2 regions of the Desulfitobacterium metallireducens DSM 15288 genome follow, and region 2 is predicted to be linked to the other one. Evidence: a T-box and tRNA genes for the amino acid it is inferred to sense, from the RefSeq annotation. Region 2 holds a T-box; the other holds one or more tRNA genes.
The links. The T-box of region 2 lies ahead of leuS (leucine--tRNA ligase). A T-box ahead of a tRNA ligase gene usually reads a tRNA of that ligase, here a tRNA-Leu.
Positions count from the first base shown of each region.

Region 1: it has a tRNA-Leu gene. The T-box ahead of leuS (leucine--tRNA ligase) is inferred to sense a tRNA for this amino acid. The anticodon was not compared.

Region 1 is NZ_CP007032.1:1,802,655-1,810,068, forward strand. It holds gene DESME_RS08645 (helix-turn-helix domain-containing protein) at 211-1,266, shown strand; gene DESME_RS08650 (hypothetical protein) at 1,732-2,358, shown strand; tRNA gene DESME_RS08660 (tRNA-Leu) at 3,455-3,541, opposite strand; gene aspD (aspartate 4-decarboxylase) at 3,682-5,319, shown strand; gene DESME_RS08670 (thiolase family protein) at 5,444-6,682, opposite strand; gene DESME_RS08675 (enoyl-CoA hydratase-related protein) at 6,838-7,414, opposite strand, start outside.
Region 2 is NZ_CP007032.1:2,609,198-2,616,611, forward strand. It holds gene leuS (leucine--tRNA ligase) at 188-2,674, opposite strand; T-box leader at 2,739-2,936, opposite strand; gene rsfS (ribosome silencing factor) at 3,017-3,364, opposite strand; gene yqeK (bis(5'-nucleosyl)-tetraphosphatase (symmetrical) YqeK) at 3,366-3,926, opposite strand; gene DESME_RS12730 (RNA-binding regulator) at 4,035-4,289, opposite strand; gene nadD (nicotinate-nucleotide adenylyltransferase) at 4,380-5,015, opposite strand; gene DESME_RS12740 (VOC family protein) at 5,202-5,600, opposite strand; gene DESME_RS12745 (DUF1801 domain-containing protein) at 5,631-5,987, opposite strand; gene DESME_RS12750 (hypothetical protein) at 6,076-6,261, opposite strand; gene DESME_RS12755 (hypothetical protein) at 6,350-6,832, opposite strand; gene DESME_RS12760 (hypothetical protein) at 6,919-7,414, opposite strand, start outside.

The DNA.
Region 1 (7,414 bases), 810 kb from region 2:
TTCAACTTCATTTTATGAGTTGTTCTGAATACACCAAATTTTGAATTGATTCTAGGCTATTTAATTATCCTTCTAAGCGATAAATATAATTTTTTGTAAAGTCGAAAACGCGAGATATTTAGAGATAATCAGAGATATCTCATTATAATCTTGATTTATCGCCAATTCTATGTTATTTTATCCGTAATATAATCGAAGGGAGTAAATAGCATGGAATACGTTTTACAAAATACAGATCTTTTTGATGAAGAAATAGGCACAAAATTTAATGAAGCCATAAAACCAGACATAAAGAAATTTGATAAGGATAAAGTTTATAAGTTTACAGTTAGCTTTCATGTAAATTTATTGAAAGACTCACGAATGGAAGATTTCATTATTCCAGAACCGATTATGAGTAATATCGATACAAAAGAAGAAATAAATCAAGTTTTAAGTGTGGAATTAAATAGCAATATAGTCACCCGAGAAGATAAAATGAATGAGGTTTTAAGTGTGCAATTAAAGAGAATAGAAAGGATAGTGAATGAGTATGGGATAGATGCAGATTTAACAATCCAAGGTGATTATTTAGGTGCAGAAAATATTATTAAGATAGAAATTGCTGAAGATCCTACAGAGCCGATATTCACTAAAAAGGGTAAAAAGATAAAAAGGATCAAAGTCAACTCTGTTATACCAAGTTTGCCAGGTACAAAAGAACTAGTATCAGAACTATATACAAAGAGAATCGTTGAAATATATTGTAAACTCTTTAAACCTTTTCTTAATGATAAAAAATTCATATCGGAAATCTTAGACATTGAAAAAACAAATGATGTCATATTATTGATTAATGCATTTCGGCAGCAGTATGGAGATTTGTGGCTCGCTACTAGCGAAAGAGAAGAAGAAATACTTAATCGTTTAAAAGAAAGAGTTTTATTTGTTCTCAAAAAATATGAAGGACAATCTGGAATACAGCAAGATAATGGACTTTCCAATCATGATGCGAAAGACAATCCTGATGTGATAAACATTGATGATACCCTAGAAAAACCTAGATTTCCTAATAACCTCAGATATTTCAGGAAAAAATTAGGTATTACCCAACTAGAAATTGAGAAACAAACAAAATTAGGTAAGAACCAATGGAAACGATATGAATCTGGTGAGCGAGAACCTAAAATAAGCTTAGTAAATACATTTGTTTCAGCCTATAATCAAATAGCTCAAGAAAAGGGTGTTGATTTAATAGTTACTCCCTCTGATCTTTATCCTGAATAATAGAGTTATCGTAAAACCTTCCGACTACGGGAGGTTCTTTTTTTGGTATCGTTTAATCATAACTCAAAACAATAGAAAAACAGTTGATCCTATGGATTATCTAAAATGAACCTTCTACCGATCCCAAAAGGCTATCTTCTTTTCTGTCCCTTAGTCCAATCCTTCCCTCCTGTGCCTCCTATCTCCCTCTATTTCCCTATCTTTCTTAAAGATTCATATATTTAATGTAACGGTCTTTATATCTAAAATCAATTAAGGCTCCTAGCCATTACGAATCCCTTACTATTATATTTTAAAAGCCTTAGAAGATAATTCTAAGGCTTTTGATGTAATTATATATTAAGAAATTAGTTATGTTTAGTTTCTAAACTATACTTTTAAACCTTAACTTTTTAGAAGGAATTTGTTAATAAAAATAGAAATATTTATTATATATTATCGAATATTGTTTCAGGAGAGTTATAAATGAAAAAAATAGTACATTCTTACTCCTTATATATACCTCCAGGTAACTACTTTATTGATAATCTATTAGAGATTTATGAGAAACTAAGAAGTGTATCATTAGATGTCAAGATCACATCTAATGATTATGAGTTTGAAAGTTTTGAAGAACTTAGGCAGTATAATCAAGATATTAAAGAAATTTCTTTTTCTATTACCCAACCATATATAACTATTGAGATCAATAAGTGGGTATGGATCTATACAAGCGACGATATTCCCTTTAACAGAGGAATGGTTGAACAACTTAGAGATATCTGTCTTAAACAGGTTAAGCCGTTTAATTCAAAGTCACAAAGTGGCTCAAAATTAAGTAATATTATAACAATATTATTTTTAAGTGTAGGAGGTTTTATTTTAGGTAAACAAAAAAATTTGATAGGCATGTTTTTTCTGATCTTCGGATGGTCATATTGGTTTTGGGATTACTATACAAGCCTTCACCGTCAATCTAGTATAAAACTAAAACCTAAAGAAGATGTTCCACCCTTCTGGATAGCGAATAAAGATAAAATAATTATTGCATTTATTAGTGCTATTCTTGGAGGAGTAGTAAAGGTCTTTTTAGATATAGTTATTAAATCTTAATAAATCGAAGAAGAATTTCTTACTAAAGCTTAAATGAAAAGAAATGCTCACTTGATTTAAATGAGCATTTCTCTAAATTTAAGTTTTTTTATTCGACCGAATCTTGACCGAATTCTTATGAATTCCTATAGGTTTTTGGTAGAATCTAATCGAATTTATGGTAATTTGTCCAACCCCATAAAACATTTTTAAATCTCTCTAATCCGCCTGTGCCAATATTTCCAGAGTCTATATGTTAATGCTTTAAAGTTCTTAATTGGTGCGGTCGAGAGGACTTGAACCTCCATGCCCTTGCAAGCACTAAGACCTGAACCTAGCGCATGTTTCTCTTCTGACACTTGCTATTGGGCTTTTTCTATCTCTACTATATCAATAGCTATAACATCTTAAAGCTTTTATCTATTTCTTAAATGATACATTTTTACCCTTTTCATCGTCGTATACGGAGCTCACTGTTTTATTTACACCACTAGCTCAAGAATTTCACATACATCCTTGGTGACGAATAACGACTCCCCAGCTTTGACGAAGGTTCTGACTTGCTGACCTTGATAGTTGAAAATCTCCGGCATTATCATTTCTCTCTTCTTACAGGATTATCCTTACTTGTGTCGAATTGGTAAATGATCTAAACCAAAATATTCACACTGAAGGGAGGTTGTCACAATGATTTGTCCAAAATGCGGTCAAGATACTTATTTCATGAATTCCGATGTATGCGGTCTAGTTACACTTATGAAAACTCCCGAGAATGAAATAAGTACAAATCTAAATAGAGTTTTTCCGGTTCACGTATTCTTATGTCGCACTTGCAAGCACGTGGAACTCAAGTGGAAGGACCCAGAAGAGACGTAAGTTAATGCCCAATTTGGCAGGTAATTGTGCCATCACAAGAATATTAATTTGATTCCGACTTCATTGGCCGAACTGAAACTTGTGTTTCAGTCGGCTATTTCTTTTTCTTTAGCAGCCGCCTTCGCTTCCAAAGTGATTACACGTTCACAATCTAACGTGCTTCATATAATTGAATCTAACGCATATGCGCAAAATAAAAAGGATAGCTCATTTTCTAATGAACTATCCTAAAATCCAGTATTGGTGCGGTCGAGAGGACTTGAACCTCCATGCCCTTGCGAGCACTAGGACCTGAACCTAGCGCGTCTGCCAGTTCCGCCACGACCGCGTAACAAAAATTATTATATGACTCCAAATAAAATTTGTCAAGATTGTAGAAGAAATATAGATAGACCTCATTCCTTGTGTAAATACTATATACTATACCAAAATATCATTGAAAGATTTGAGAATAGGGGCGATTACATTATGACTACACCTAACCTCATCCGCCTTGAGATCGAACACATCTATGGACAAATTAGCCCATTTGAATTAAAAGACCGTTTGATTAGCCTTGCAAAAGACCAAAGTAAAAAAAGTGCCCGTACCTTACTCGACGCCGGTAGGGGTAATCCTAATTGGACAGCTGCGACTCCTCGTGAGGCCTTCTTCACTTTCGGCTTATTTGCAGTCGAAGAAACGCGGAGAGTATGGAATCAGCAGGACCTTGCAGGAATGCCTCAGCATGATGGAATTGCTGAACGCTTTAATAGATATGCTCAAAATCATCCCTATGCGCCAGGCATGATACTTCTTCGAACAATGATCGATTATGGAATCCGTTTCAAAGGCTTTAACCCAGATGATTGGGTTTATGAACTGACCGATGGAATCATAGGAGATAACTATCCCCTCCCCGATCGAATGCTTGTTCATATCGAGAAAATTGTCAAAGATTATCTATGCCATGAGCTTTATGGCTATAACTCCGCATCTCCAAATGGTGAGTTTGATGTGTTCGCTGTTGAAGGCGCAACTGCTGCCATGTGCTATATTTTTGACACCTTAATCGCCAACAATATATTAGCTATCGGTGACACTATTGCAGTGATGGTCCCTGTTTTTACCCCTTATCTCGAAATCCCACTTTTACCGCGTTATGATTTTAAGGTCATCCCTATTAACGCTTCAGAATTGACGCCTAATGGAACTCATACGTGGCAATATCCAGCCTCTGAAATTGAGAAACTGAAGAATCCAGATATTAAAGCGTTATTTATCGTAAACCCCAGTAATCCCCCTTCAGTAGCGATGAAACCTGAAACAATTGAACAAATCAAATTAATCGTAAAGGAACAGAATCCTAATCTGATGATTATTACAGATGATGTATATGGAACGTTCGTCGATCACTTCCATTCCTTGGCGTCCGACTTACCCTTTAATACTCTAGGGGTTTATTCCTTTTCAAAATATTTTGGTGTCACTGGCTGGCGTTTAGGCGTGATTACACTACATCACGAAAACATCTTTGATCGCTTGCTTAAAAACTTACCAAAAAGGTTAATAGACAAAGCTAAAAAACGCTATGAGTCCCTCTCAACCCATCCTGGAGAAATCCGTTTCCTGGATCGAGTTGTCGCCGATAGCCGTCAAGTTGCCCTCAATCATACAGCAGGCTTATCCACTCCTCAACAAGTACAAATGGCGTTTTTCGCACTCTTTGCTCTACTCGATCAAGATAATCACTATAAGGAATTGACAAAGGAGATTTGTCGTCATCGACAAAAACTCTTATTTGCTAGCCTCGGATTAGATCTACGAGCTGACCCTTATGATGCTTCGTATTATACCGAATTCGACTTATTAGAATGGGCAACCCATTATTACGGGGATCCTTTCGCCCAATATTTGCAAGAACACTATAAACCAATTGATGTTCTCATCCGCCTCGCCGAAGAATCTTCTATCGTTTTATTGAATGGAGGTGGCTTTCAAGGACCCGAGTGGTCGATTCGCATCTCCCTGGCCAACCTTGCTGACGAAGATTACACCCAAATCGGTCAAGCCTTACATCATGTCCTCGAAGCGTATGTCGCCGATTGGAAAACAGCTACAATTTAGCTCACTCTACCTCTAAAGACGTGACTTGATCTAAAAAAAGTGCCGTATAGTCCTTATAGATTATACGGCAAAACATATGGAGAGATGAGTTAGATGAACTTGAACCTAAGGGTCATGGATTAGATTATCCTTTATAATATCCATTCTCAAATAATAAGGCGATTCCTTGTCCGCCGCCAATACAAGCAGATCCAATTGCATATTTCTTAGAAGGATTGTTCTTGAATTGATAACAAATTGATGTAATTATGCGTGCTCCTGACATTCCCAAAGGATGCCCAAGTGCTACCGCACCGCCATAAGGATTTAAGCGTTCATAAAGTTCAGTTCCTGGACCATTTCCTAATTCTATTAAGCAGCCCAATGTCTGTGCGGCGAAAGCTTCATTAATCTCAAGAATATCAATATCTGACAGTGTTAAGTTATTTTCAGCCAATACTGTATTAATTGCACTTACAGGACCCAAACCCATTAAACGAGGATCACAACCTGTAATTGAATAGCCCACTACTTTAGCCATAACTTCCAAATTGCGTTCCTTAGCCGTAGATTCTTTCGTGAAAATCTCAAATGCTCCGCCATCGTTTAATCCAGAAGCATTTCCTGCAGTAACTGTACCCCCCTTTTTAAACGCGGGTTTTAAAGTCGCTAAACCTTCTAAAGTGGTATTTAGCTTTGGATGACCATCTTTGTCAACAATAGTAACCATGCCTTTTTTACCCTTGACTTCCACGGGTACAATTTCTTGCGCGAAAAGGCCAGCTTCCATAGCTTGTTTAGCCTTCATTTGGCTATTGTATGCAAATTTATCTTGTTCTTCACGGGTAATGCTATATTTTTCAGCAACTAATTCTGCTGTAATACCCATATGAGTGATATCTTTATTAGGATAACCAGATGCTGAACGATGTCCTTCATCATTGGCATCAATTAACTTGCTATCTCCCATTCTAAATCCTTCGTAGCGACTATTTGCTGGCAGATAGTATTCAGCGCGAGATAAGGATTCTGCTCCGCCTGCAGCAATGAAGCTACGATTCATTAGTTGTAATTCCTGAACGGCACTAATGGCAGATTGGAATCCAGATCCACATATTCTGTTTACAGTAAAACCAGTTGAGACTTCTTTTAATCCGGTATTGATTCCAATGATTTTCCCTAAATTATTTGTTGTTTGTGAGCCTGTAACATGTCCAACAATAACTTCATCGATATCTTCTTTTTTAATTCCGGCACGGTTAATTGCCTCTTCTAGAGCAATACGCCCCAATTCTTCTACCGGTACTGTTTTTAAATCACCCAAATAAGCTCCTACAGGCGTTCTTGCAGCACCAACAATAACGATTTGTTCCAATGATTTCATGGTCAAATCCCTCTCTTCTCTTTTCAGTTTTTCCTATATTTATTATTTATCCGGGTTAAAAGGCCACCCTCTTGTGGCCTTTTAACCCCCCACTGAACACGGCGTGAGGATTTCTCGCACCGGCCTCTTCGGAATTGACTCACAGAGTAAGATGTTTACTGGTTTTTGAACACGGCTTCTCGTTTATTAATAAAGGCATCGAGCCCTTCACGGAGATCATCCGTCGTAAAAATCTTCTCAACATACTTCATTTCCATTTCCAAGGCATCGGCTAATTCAAGCTCCAATCCTCTATTTACCAATTGCTTAGTACTACTCATGGCTACGCCCGCTCCCTTGGCAAGCTTTTTAGCTAAGGTAAGAGCTTCGTTTAAGGATTCACCCGCAGCGACAACTTGATTAACCAACCCAATACTTAAGGCTTCTTCAGCCCTAACCATTCTCCCCGTAAATAAGAGTTCTTTCGCTTTTGCCGGCCCTACCAATCGTGCTAATCTCTGTGTCCCACCGAGTCCTGGAATTAGGCCAAGATTCACTTCAGTTAATCCAAATTTAGCTTTTTCATCTGCTATTCGAAGGTCACAGGATAAGGCCAACTCAAGTCCTCCCCCTAAGGCAAGACCATTTAAAGCACAAATGACAGGCTGGGGAGCATTTTCTAAATAAGAAAACATTTCTTTATAGATCGTCGCATTTTCCCGTGGGCCTACTTCGAATTGATTCGGAAAATCT
Region 2 (7,414 bases):
AAAAAGTTCCTTCGCCAGAAGGAACTTTTTAAACATATCACCGTTTTATCCCTCTGTCCTGGTCCATAATGGATACAGGCAGTAAAATTCAATTATTGGATTCCATAAAGGTGCAGTTCCAATGATACTGCCCAAACTGAGTATACCAGATATTTTCTAACTCGACTACCATCGTTTCTGCCTAATCCTATTTCACAACGACGTTTACAAGTTTACCTGGTACCGTAATCACTTTAACGATGGTCTTGCCTTGAGTCCACTCTTGAAGCTTGGGCAAATTGCGGATGTGTTGCTCCAACTCTTGTGCTGAGATCTCCGCTGAAACCTGGATCCGATCCCGAAGTTTCCCGTTCACTTGCAGGACGACTGTGACTTCATCTTGAACCAAAGCAGCTTCATCCACTTGAGGCCAAGGTTGTTGATGAATACTTTCCTTGTGACCTAGTCCCGTCCAAAGCTCTTCGGTGATATGGGGAGCAAAAGGGGCCAACAAGATAAGAATACTTTCAAGGGCTTCGCGCTCCACTTCGCTCTTAGCCGTAGCCTGCTCTTTATAAAGATAAAGTGCGTTGACCAATTCCATAATCGAGCTCACTGCTGTATTGAAGTTAAAACGAATTCCGATATCTGCCGTAACCTTCTGGATGGTAAGATGAGTTTGTCGACGCATCTCTTTTGCCGCTGAATCCAATTCGGCAAAGACCTGATCGTGGTTACCCGTCAGTTGTTGAGCTGACTCTGCAAATTGTCCAACCAAACGCCAGACACGGTTTAAGAAGCGGTAGCACCCTTCAACCCCTTGGTCACTCCATTCAAGATCTCGTTCCGGCGGCGCTGCAAATAGAATAAACAGACGTGCAGTATCTGCCCCATATTTTCCGATAATCTCTTCCGGGCTGACGACATTTCCTTTTGACTTCGACATTTTTGAACCATCCAAACAAACCATGCCTTGCGTAAGCAGATTTTCAAAAGGCTCATCTACTTTTAGATACCCGAAATCACGCAGTGCTTTAGTAACGAAGCGAGAGTACAAAAGATGCAAGATGGCATGTTCAACCCCGCCGACATATTGATCAACATTCATCCATTGATCTACAGCCTCTTTCGAGAAAGGAAGCGTATTATTCCGAGGGTCGGTATAACGAAGATAGTACCAAGAAGAACACATAAACGTATCCATGGTATCTGTCTCCCGTTGAGCCTTACCGCCACATGTCGGGCAAGTTGTTTCCTTAAAACGCTCAGAGGTAGCGAGTGGATTTTCTCCTGCTTTAAACACGACATCATCAGGAAGCATCACAGGGAGCTGATCTTGAGGAACGGGCACAATCCCACAATGTTCGCAATAGACCATCGGGATAGGTGCACCCCAGTAACGTTGACGTGAAATCAGCCAATCCCGCAAGCGGAAGTTTACTTTGTGCTCGCCAAAACCGTCTCGCTCTGCTTTATCACGCATTTTTCCCAAAGCATCCCGGTTTGTAAGTCCATCATATTCTCCGGAGTTAACCATTACTCCATCATCATGATTAGCCTCTTTGACAGGTTCATCTTTGGCTTCAAGAGACATTCCTTCAGGTATAATTACGGTGCGAATGGGGAGCTGATATTTCGTTGCAAACTCAAAGTCCCGTTCATCATGCGCCGGAACACCCATGACAGCACCCGTCCCATATTCAAACAATACATAGTTAGCAATCCAAATGGGGACTTTCTTTCCGCTATAGGGATTGATGCAATAAGCACCGGTAAATAGCCCCTCTTTTTCCGTTTCATTCGAAGTCCGAGCAATTTCGTTTAAGCCTTTCATTTTATCAATGAAAGCATTAACCTCTTTTTCGTATTCTGTGCCCGCCACAAGTTCCTTAACAAGGGGGTGTTCTGGAGCAAGGACAACATAGCTTACCCCAAAAATCGTATCCACACGCGTCGTGTAAACACGGATCTTGTCAGTGCGGTTTTCAACTGTGAAGTCGACTTCCGTTCCTTCAGAACGTCCGATCCAGTTCCGTTGCATCGTTTTGACCTTCTCCGGCCAGCCGGGAAGTTTATCCAAGTCATCGAGCAGCACTTGCGCATAATCCGTAATTTTAAAGAACCATTGCTCCAGGTCCTTCTTCGTCACTGGCGTATCGCAACGCTCACAAGCCCCATCCACGACCTGCTCGTTGGCTAGAACGGTCGCACAAGAAGGGCACCAGTTAACAGCTGCTTTTTTCTTATAAACCAGACCCTGTTTATAGAACTCCAAGAACATCCACTGGGTAAATTTATAATAATCAGGATGGCACGTTGCAACCTCACGATCCCAATCGTAGGAAATCCCCATTTCTTGAAGTTGACGTTTCATATTCGCAATATTTTTCCAGGTCCACTCAGCAGGAGGGGTCTGATGCTTAATAGCCGCATTTTCTGCAGGCAATCCAAACGAATCCCAGCCAATCGGATGAAGCACATTAAAGCCTTGCATCCGTTTAAAACGAGCAATCACATCGACAATAGAATAATTGCGAACATGCCCCATGTGCAGATTGCCGGAGGGATATGGGAACATAGCTAAAGCATAGAATTTAGGCTTACCCGAGTGATCTTCTGCCTTATATGCTTTTTCTTCAACCCATTTTTTCTGCCATTTAGACTCGATCTCAGCAAATGAATACTTTTCTTGCATGAAAAAGTTTCCCCCTTAGAAAATGATATAAATACGATAATAAAAAATAATAAGCCCCCATCCCTAAAGGGACGAGAGCCTGCTCCCGTGGTACCACCCAATTTCAATACGCACTTCGTCGCTTTTAACGGCTCGCACCGGCGTCCATTGTGACCTGGACACTGCTCCAGGGTGAGTTCACCAAGTTCTCAGTGCAGCTCGCACCACCCGCTGCCTCTCTTCACCCGAGTTCTTAGTTACTATTCCCTTTCTACGCTTTAGGATTATTCACTCATAATTAAGAAAAAAATATTTTGTCTCTATAATAGTATAATTTCCCGCAAGGTGTCAATCTTAAACTCCCTACTTGACACTAAAGGAAACCTCTTTTGCGTCTCCCCATAAGCGCTCGAGATGATAAAATTCTCGTTGTTCCGGGGTCATGACATGAATAACAAGATCTCCCGCGTCAATTAAAACCCATTTTGCTTCAGGAAGGCCTTCGACATGCAAAACAGAAACACCGACCTTAGGAAGTTTCTCATCGAGATTGTCTGTTATGGCTTTGACCTGAGTCGTCGTGTTTCCTGTAACAATCAAGAAATAATCGGTAACCGTCGATATCCCTTGCAAGTTCAAAAGAATAGGATCATGTCCCTTCTTCTCTTCAACGATGCTTAATGCATCTTGTAATTGCTTATCTGTAAGCAAATTAAATCCTCCTTTTTAAATCCTCATAGGTTATTAGGGTAAGCGGATGTATGATTTGCTTTGTTTGCTTAAGGTAATTCAGGGTATGTTCCATACAAGCCAGTGTTCCCTTTTCTAAATCATCATACAAGGCTTCGCGTAATTTGTCCACTTCTGGAAAATCACGGTTAGGTTCAACCAGGTCTGCACTATAAATCAGCATTTCCAGTCTCGACATTCCCGGCACGCCTAACGTATGATGAGCTATGGCTGCACCTATTTCCGGGCTTAGCCCTTTTTCCTTTTCCAGCCAATAGGCTGCAAGCGGACCATGCAGAACATAAGGAGCGGTTTCGTCTTCTGGGTATTTTAAGAGTCCCCACTCTCGGGCAAGCTCAACTTGCCGTTCAAGCGGAACTTCTTTGGCCAAATCATGCAAATAAGCGGCAAGCAAGGTTTTTTCTAACTCTATAGCATTAAGCCCCGCAAGCTTTCGTGCCATTTCCACAACACCTAAAGTATGTTGAAAACGATTTTTCGACATCGATTTTTGAGCGAGCTCTCGCGCTTCCTTGACATTCACTTTTCCCAATATCCCCTTTGAATCCTCAAAATAAGAGTGAATTTATAATAGCGAGAAGACCCTTCTCACTATTACGTCTTGAGAGGGTCTTCTCCTAGAAACCTTGGTTTAATACTGTTGCTTTGGCTTTGCCTCATTCACAGTAAGTGGACGTCCCCCAAAATCTTTACCATTGAGATCTTGGGCCATACGTTCTGCATCGTCATCTTCGACTTCGACAAACCCAAATCCTCTCGAACGTCCCGTTTCGCGATCCGTAATGATCCGACTGCTGACAACCTCTCCGTACTGCCCGAAAAATGAAGTAAGATCTTCTGTGGTTGTGTTCCAGGGTAGATTTCCAACATATAGAGTTTTGGACATATGTGCTGTCACCTCTTATTTCTGAATTCGTTTTTAGTATAGTCAAAACTGGATTAACTATACAAACCTTTTGATTTTATAAATCATAACTCATTCATGATATAAACCCTTTTCCTTGATGAACAAACGAACAGGCTCTGGGAGAAGATACCGAATCGATTGCTCTTTTCTCACTCGTAAACGAATATCCGTCGAAGAGATAGCCAGTGCAGGTACTTCCAAGAAGTGCATCCTTTCATAAAATTCCGGATGTTCCTGCTGAAGTTGATTTAAAAAAACGAAGGCATCAAACCCCGGTCGAGAGGCCCCTATAAATTGCGTAATCTCTAAGACCTCATTGGGGTTCCGCCAGGTAAAAATCTCCCGGAAAGCATCCGCACCTGTAATAAAATAAAGCTCATAATCTGCATATTGTTCCTGCATCATGTGCAACGTATCTACCGTATATGTAGGCCCTATCCGATCAATCTCAATGCGTGAGAGATCAAAGAGCTCATTATCTGCAATCGCTAAAGAAACCATATCATAGCGGAATTCCGAAGAAGCAATCTTACGACCTGTCTTATGAGGGGGAGCCCCTGTTGGAATAAAAATCACCCGTTCAAGCTCAAATTCATTGCGAGCCATTTCAGCTGCCACAAGATGACCGTAATGAATTGGATCAAATGTTCCTCCCATAATTCCCAGTCGTTTATGATTGCGCGGTTTCTGATGGGTTTGCCTCATCTTATTCCTCTTTACCTATGTTCTTGTTCTATAATCCTATTGCAAATTCCGATTTAACTTAAACTTAATTTTAGCATATCTAATCTAAATATTCTATATATCCCCTTTATTCCAGCTTTCATGATAACTTCAGCCTATCATTTATATACAGAATTGACACTTGAAATGAAAATGAATTTCTTGTTTCTATTTAGGAAGATTTAGTTGCCACGAAACTCCAAAGCGGTCATTTAGCCAACCGAATTTTTTGCTAAAACCATAATCATCTAGAGGCATAAGTGCTTGTCCACCTTCATTAAGTCTCTCATAGAGATTCCGAATTTCATCTTCAGTATTGCAAGTAACATAGATTGAGAACGATGGTGTAAAGGAGAACTCATGTTTTATATTACTGTCAATACACATAAATTCTTGTCCTTTTAAAGTAAAAGTGGCTTGCATAATAGTCCCTTCGTCTCCACCTTCATTAGCACCGTACCGAACTATGTTAGTAATTTCAGAGTCCTCACTCAGTGAGATATAAAAATTCATGGCTTCTTCTGCCTTACCATCTTGAAACATTAAGAATGGTATTACTTTTTCCACTTTGAATTTACTCCTTTCTATCTCTTATGCTCATAATATGCTGTTAAAATAGTCCTTTACAAACTGTTTCACAACAGAAACAGTTTGTTCATCACCATATTCAATATTGATACACCTTTTTCCAAAGTTACATTTTGGCAAGACATTTTTTAGATTTGAAAGATAGTCTTCACTGTGTAAATGTATAGAATAATGTTTTTTTGCAGCTGAAATTCCTACATAACCATCGTACATTTTCACACCCACCCACCACATTGGCATCGCAAAGCAGATTTTAGGTGTGATTTTCGGAAATTCAGTTTTCATAAATGCAACAAATTCATAAATGCAGCTTTTTCTATTCTCATCCAAACTATTGATATAGTCATCAATTGATGCAAAAGCCATGAACAATTCCTCCATAATAACGCAGATCTCGTTTAGGGGTCTGTTTTTTCTTATCTTCAATCAACTTTTGTGGTATTAAAAGAACTAGTTACCCAAAAACAACTCCAGAAATGGTAACGGCTTGATTAAATTGGTTCAACCACAATACGAACTGAGGTGGTGCATAATGTCCGATTGCAGTCAACTGTCCAACTTCCTTGTCCTCTGCCTTTGAAATAAAATTAGGTAACGCTAAAAATATTCCAATAAAAATGGGATAGATGCTCAAAAACACCACTAATGATATAGGTTTAAATGTTCTACCTACTAATACGCGTAAGTATTGGTTGATCTGAAAACCAAAGTACAAGAGCGCTCCTCTCCTATGGTAACCTTTTCATCCTAAAAACTATATACATCAAAATAATTAAAATAATAGGAATTATGATAATAATGCTAGCGGTAGAGCTTTTATCTAAACTATTACCTGTATTGGGGTCTAACGTATACGTTTTTTGTTTCTCGTTTATTACAACCAGTCTGTCTCCGTCGATTTCCATATCTTTAATAAATACCCATTGGGTATCAGCTTCGACATTAGGTTTCACTCTAACTTTATAAACTTGTTTACTCCATATTAGTTTATTCGTATTTATATCAAAAGCTTGTATTATTCCCATGTTTTCTGGTGAATTATTTTCGGCTACTATTTTAATGTCCTTATAAATTATCGGTGTAATCTTTACAGGTGCAAAAGCCCTGCTTGCTAATACCTGTGCGGGGTTAATTAAATAATATATTAACAAAAATGCAACAACCGATAACAAATTGCGATTGATTTTTGTATCAATAAATAACCACCTCATTTTTAGTTATCTATATATTAGTAAAGAGAGCTGCCATTTTGAACTGCTCTCTTTACTATTTTTTATAACGAGACGTATCCACATCTTTATTGCGGAACCGATAAGTTCTTCCTAATTATATCGTCCAGATATACGAAGTCGTTGTCTATCTTCCACTCCCCATTTACTTTCAATAAAGATATTTGCCCATATTGGGTAATAGTTGAAGTAGTTCCATCGGCGTACGACAACTTGATCGCTAAATCATAATCATAAAGCAACTTGTCCTTATCTTCTGAGTATTTTTTGAGTTTGATATCGTTTAGCTCTAAATTAAACTTTCCGTTCTTAGCTGCTGTCATCGGAAGCAGCAGGATTCTCTTTGACTTGAATTGAGTATATCCATGCTCAGTAAAATAATTTCTATATTCCTCAATTCGTTTTATCGCGTTCTCCGAATCAAGATAGGTGGTTTCATAGTCGACATGATACAGCTTAGTTTCATATTCCCTTACTAAATTTTGGGCCTCCTTATCTTTCACTGAACTACAGCCCACCAAGGTAAACAGAACCAGGATAGCAGCTATAAAAATGCTATATTTT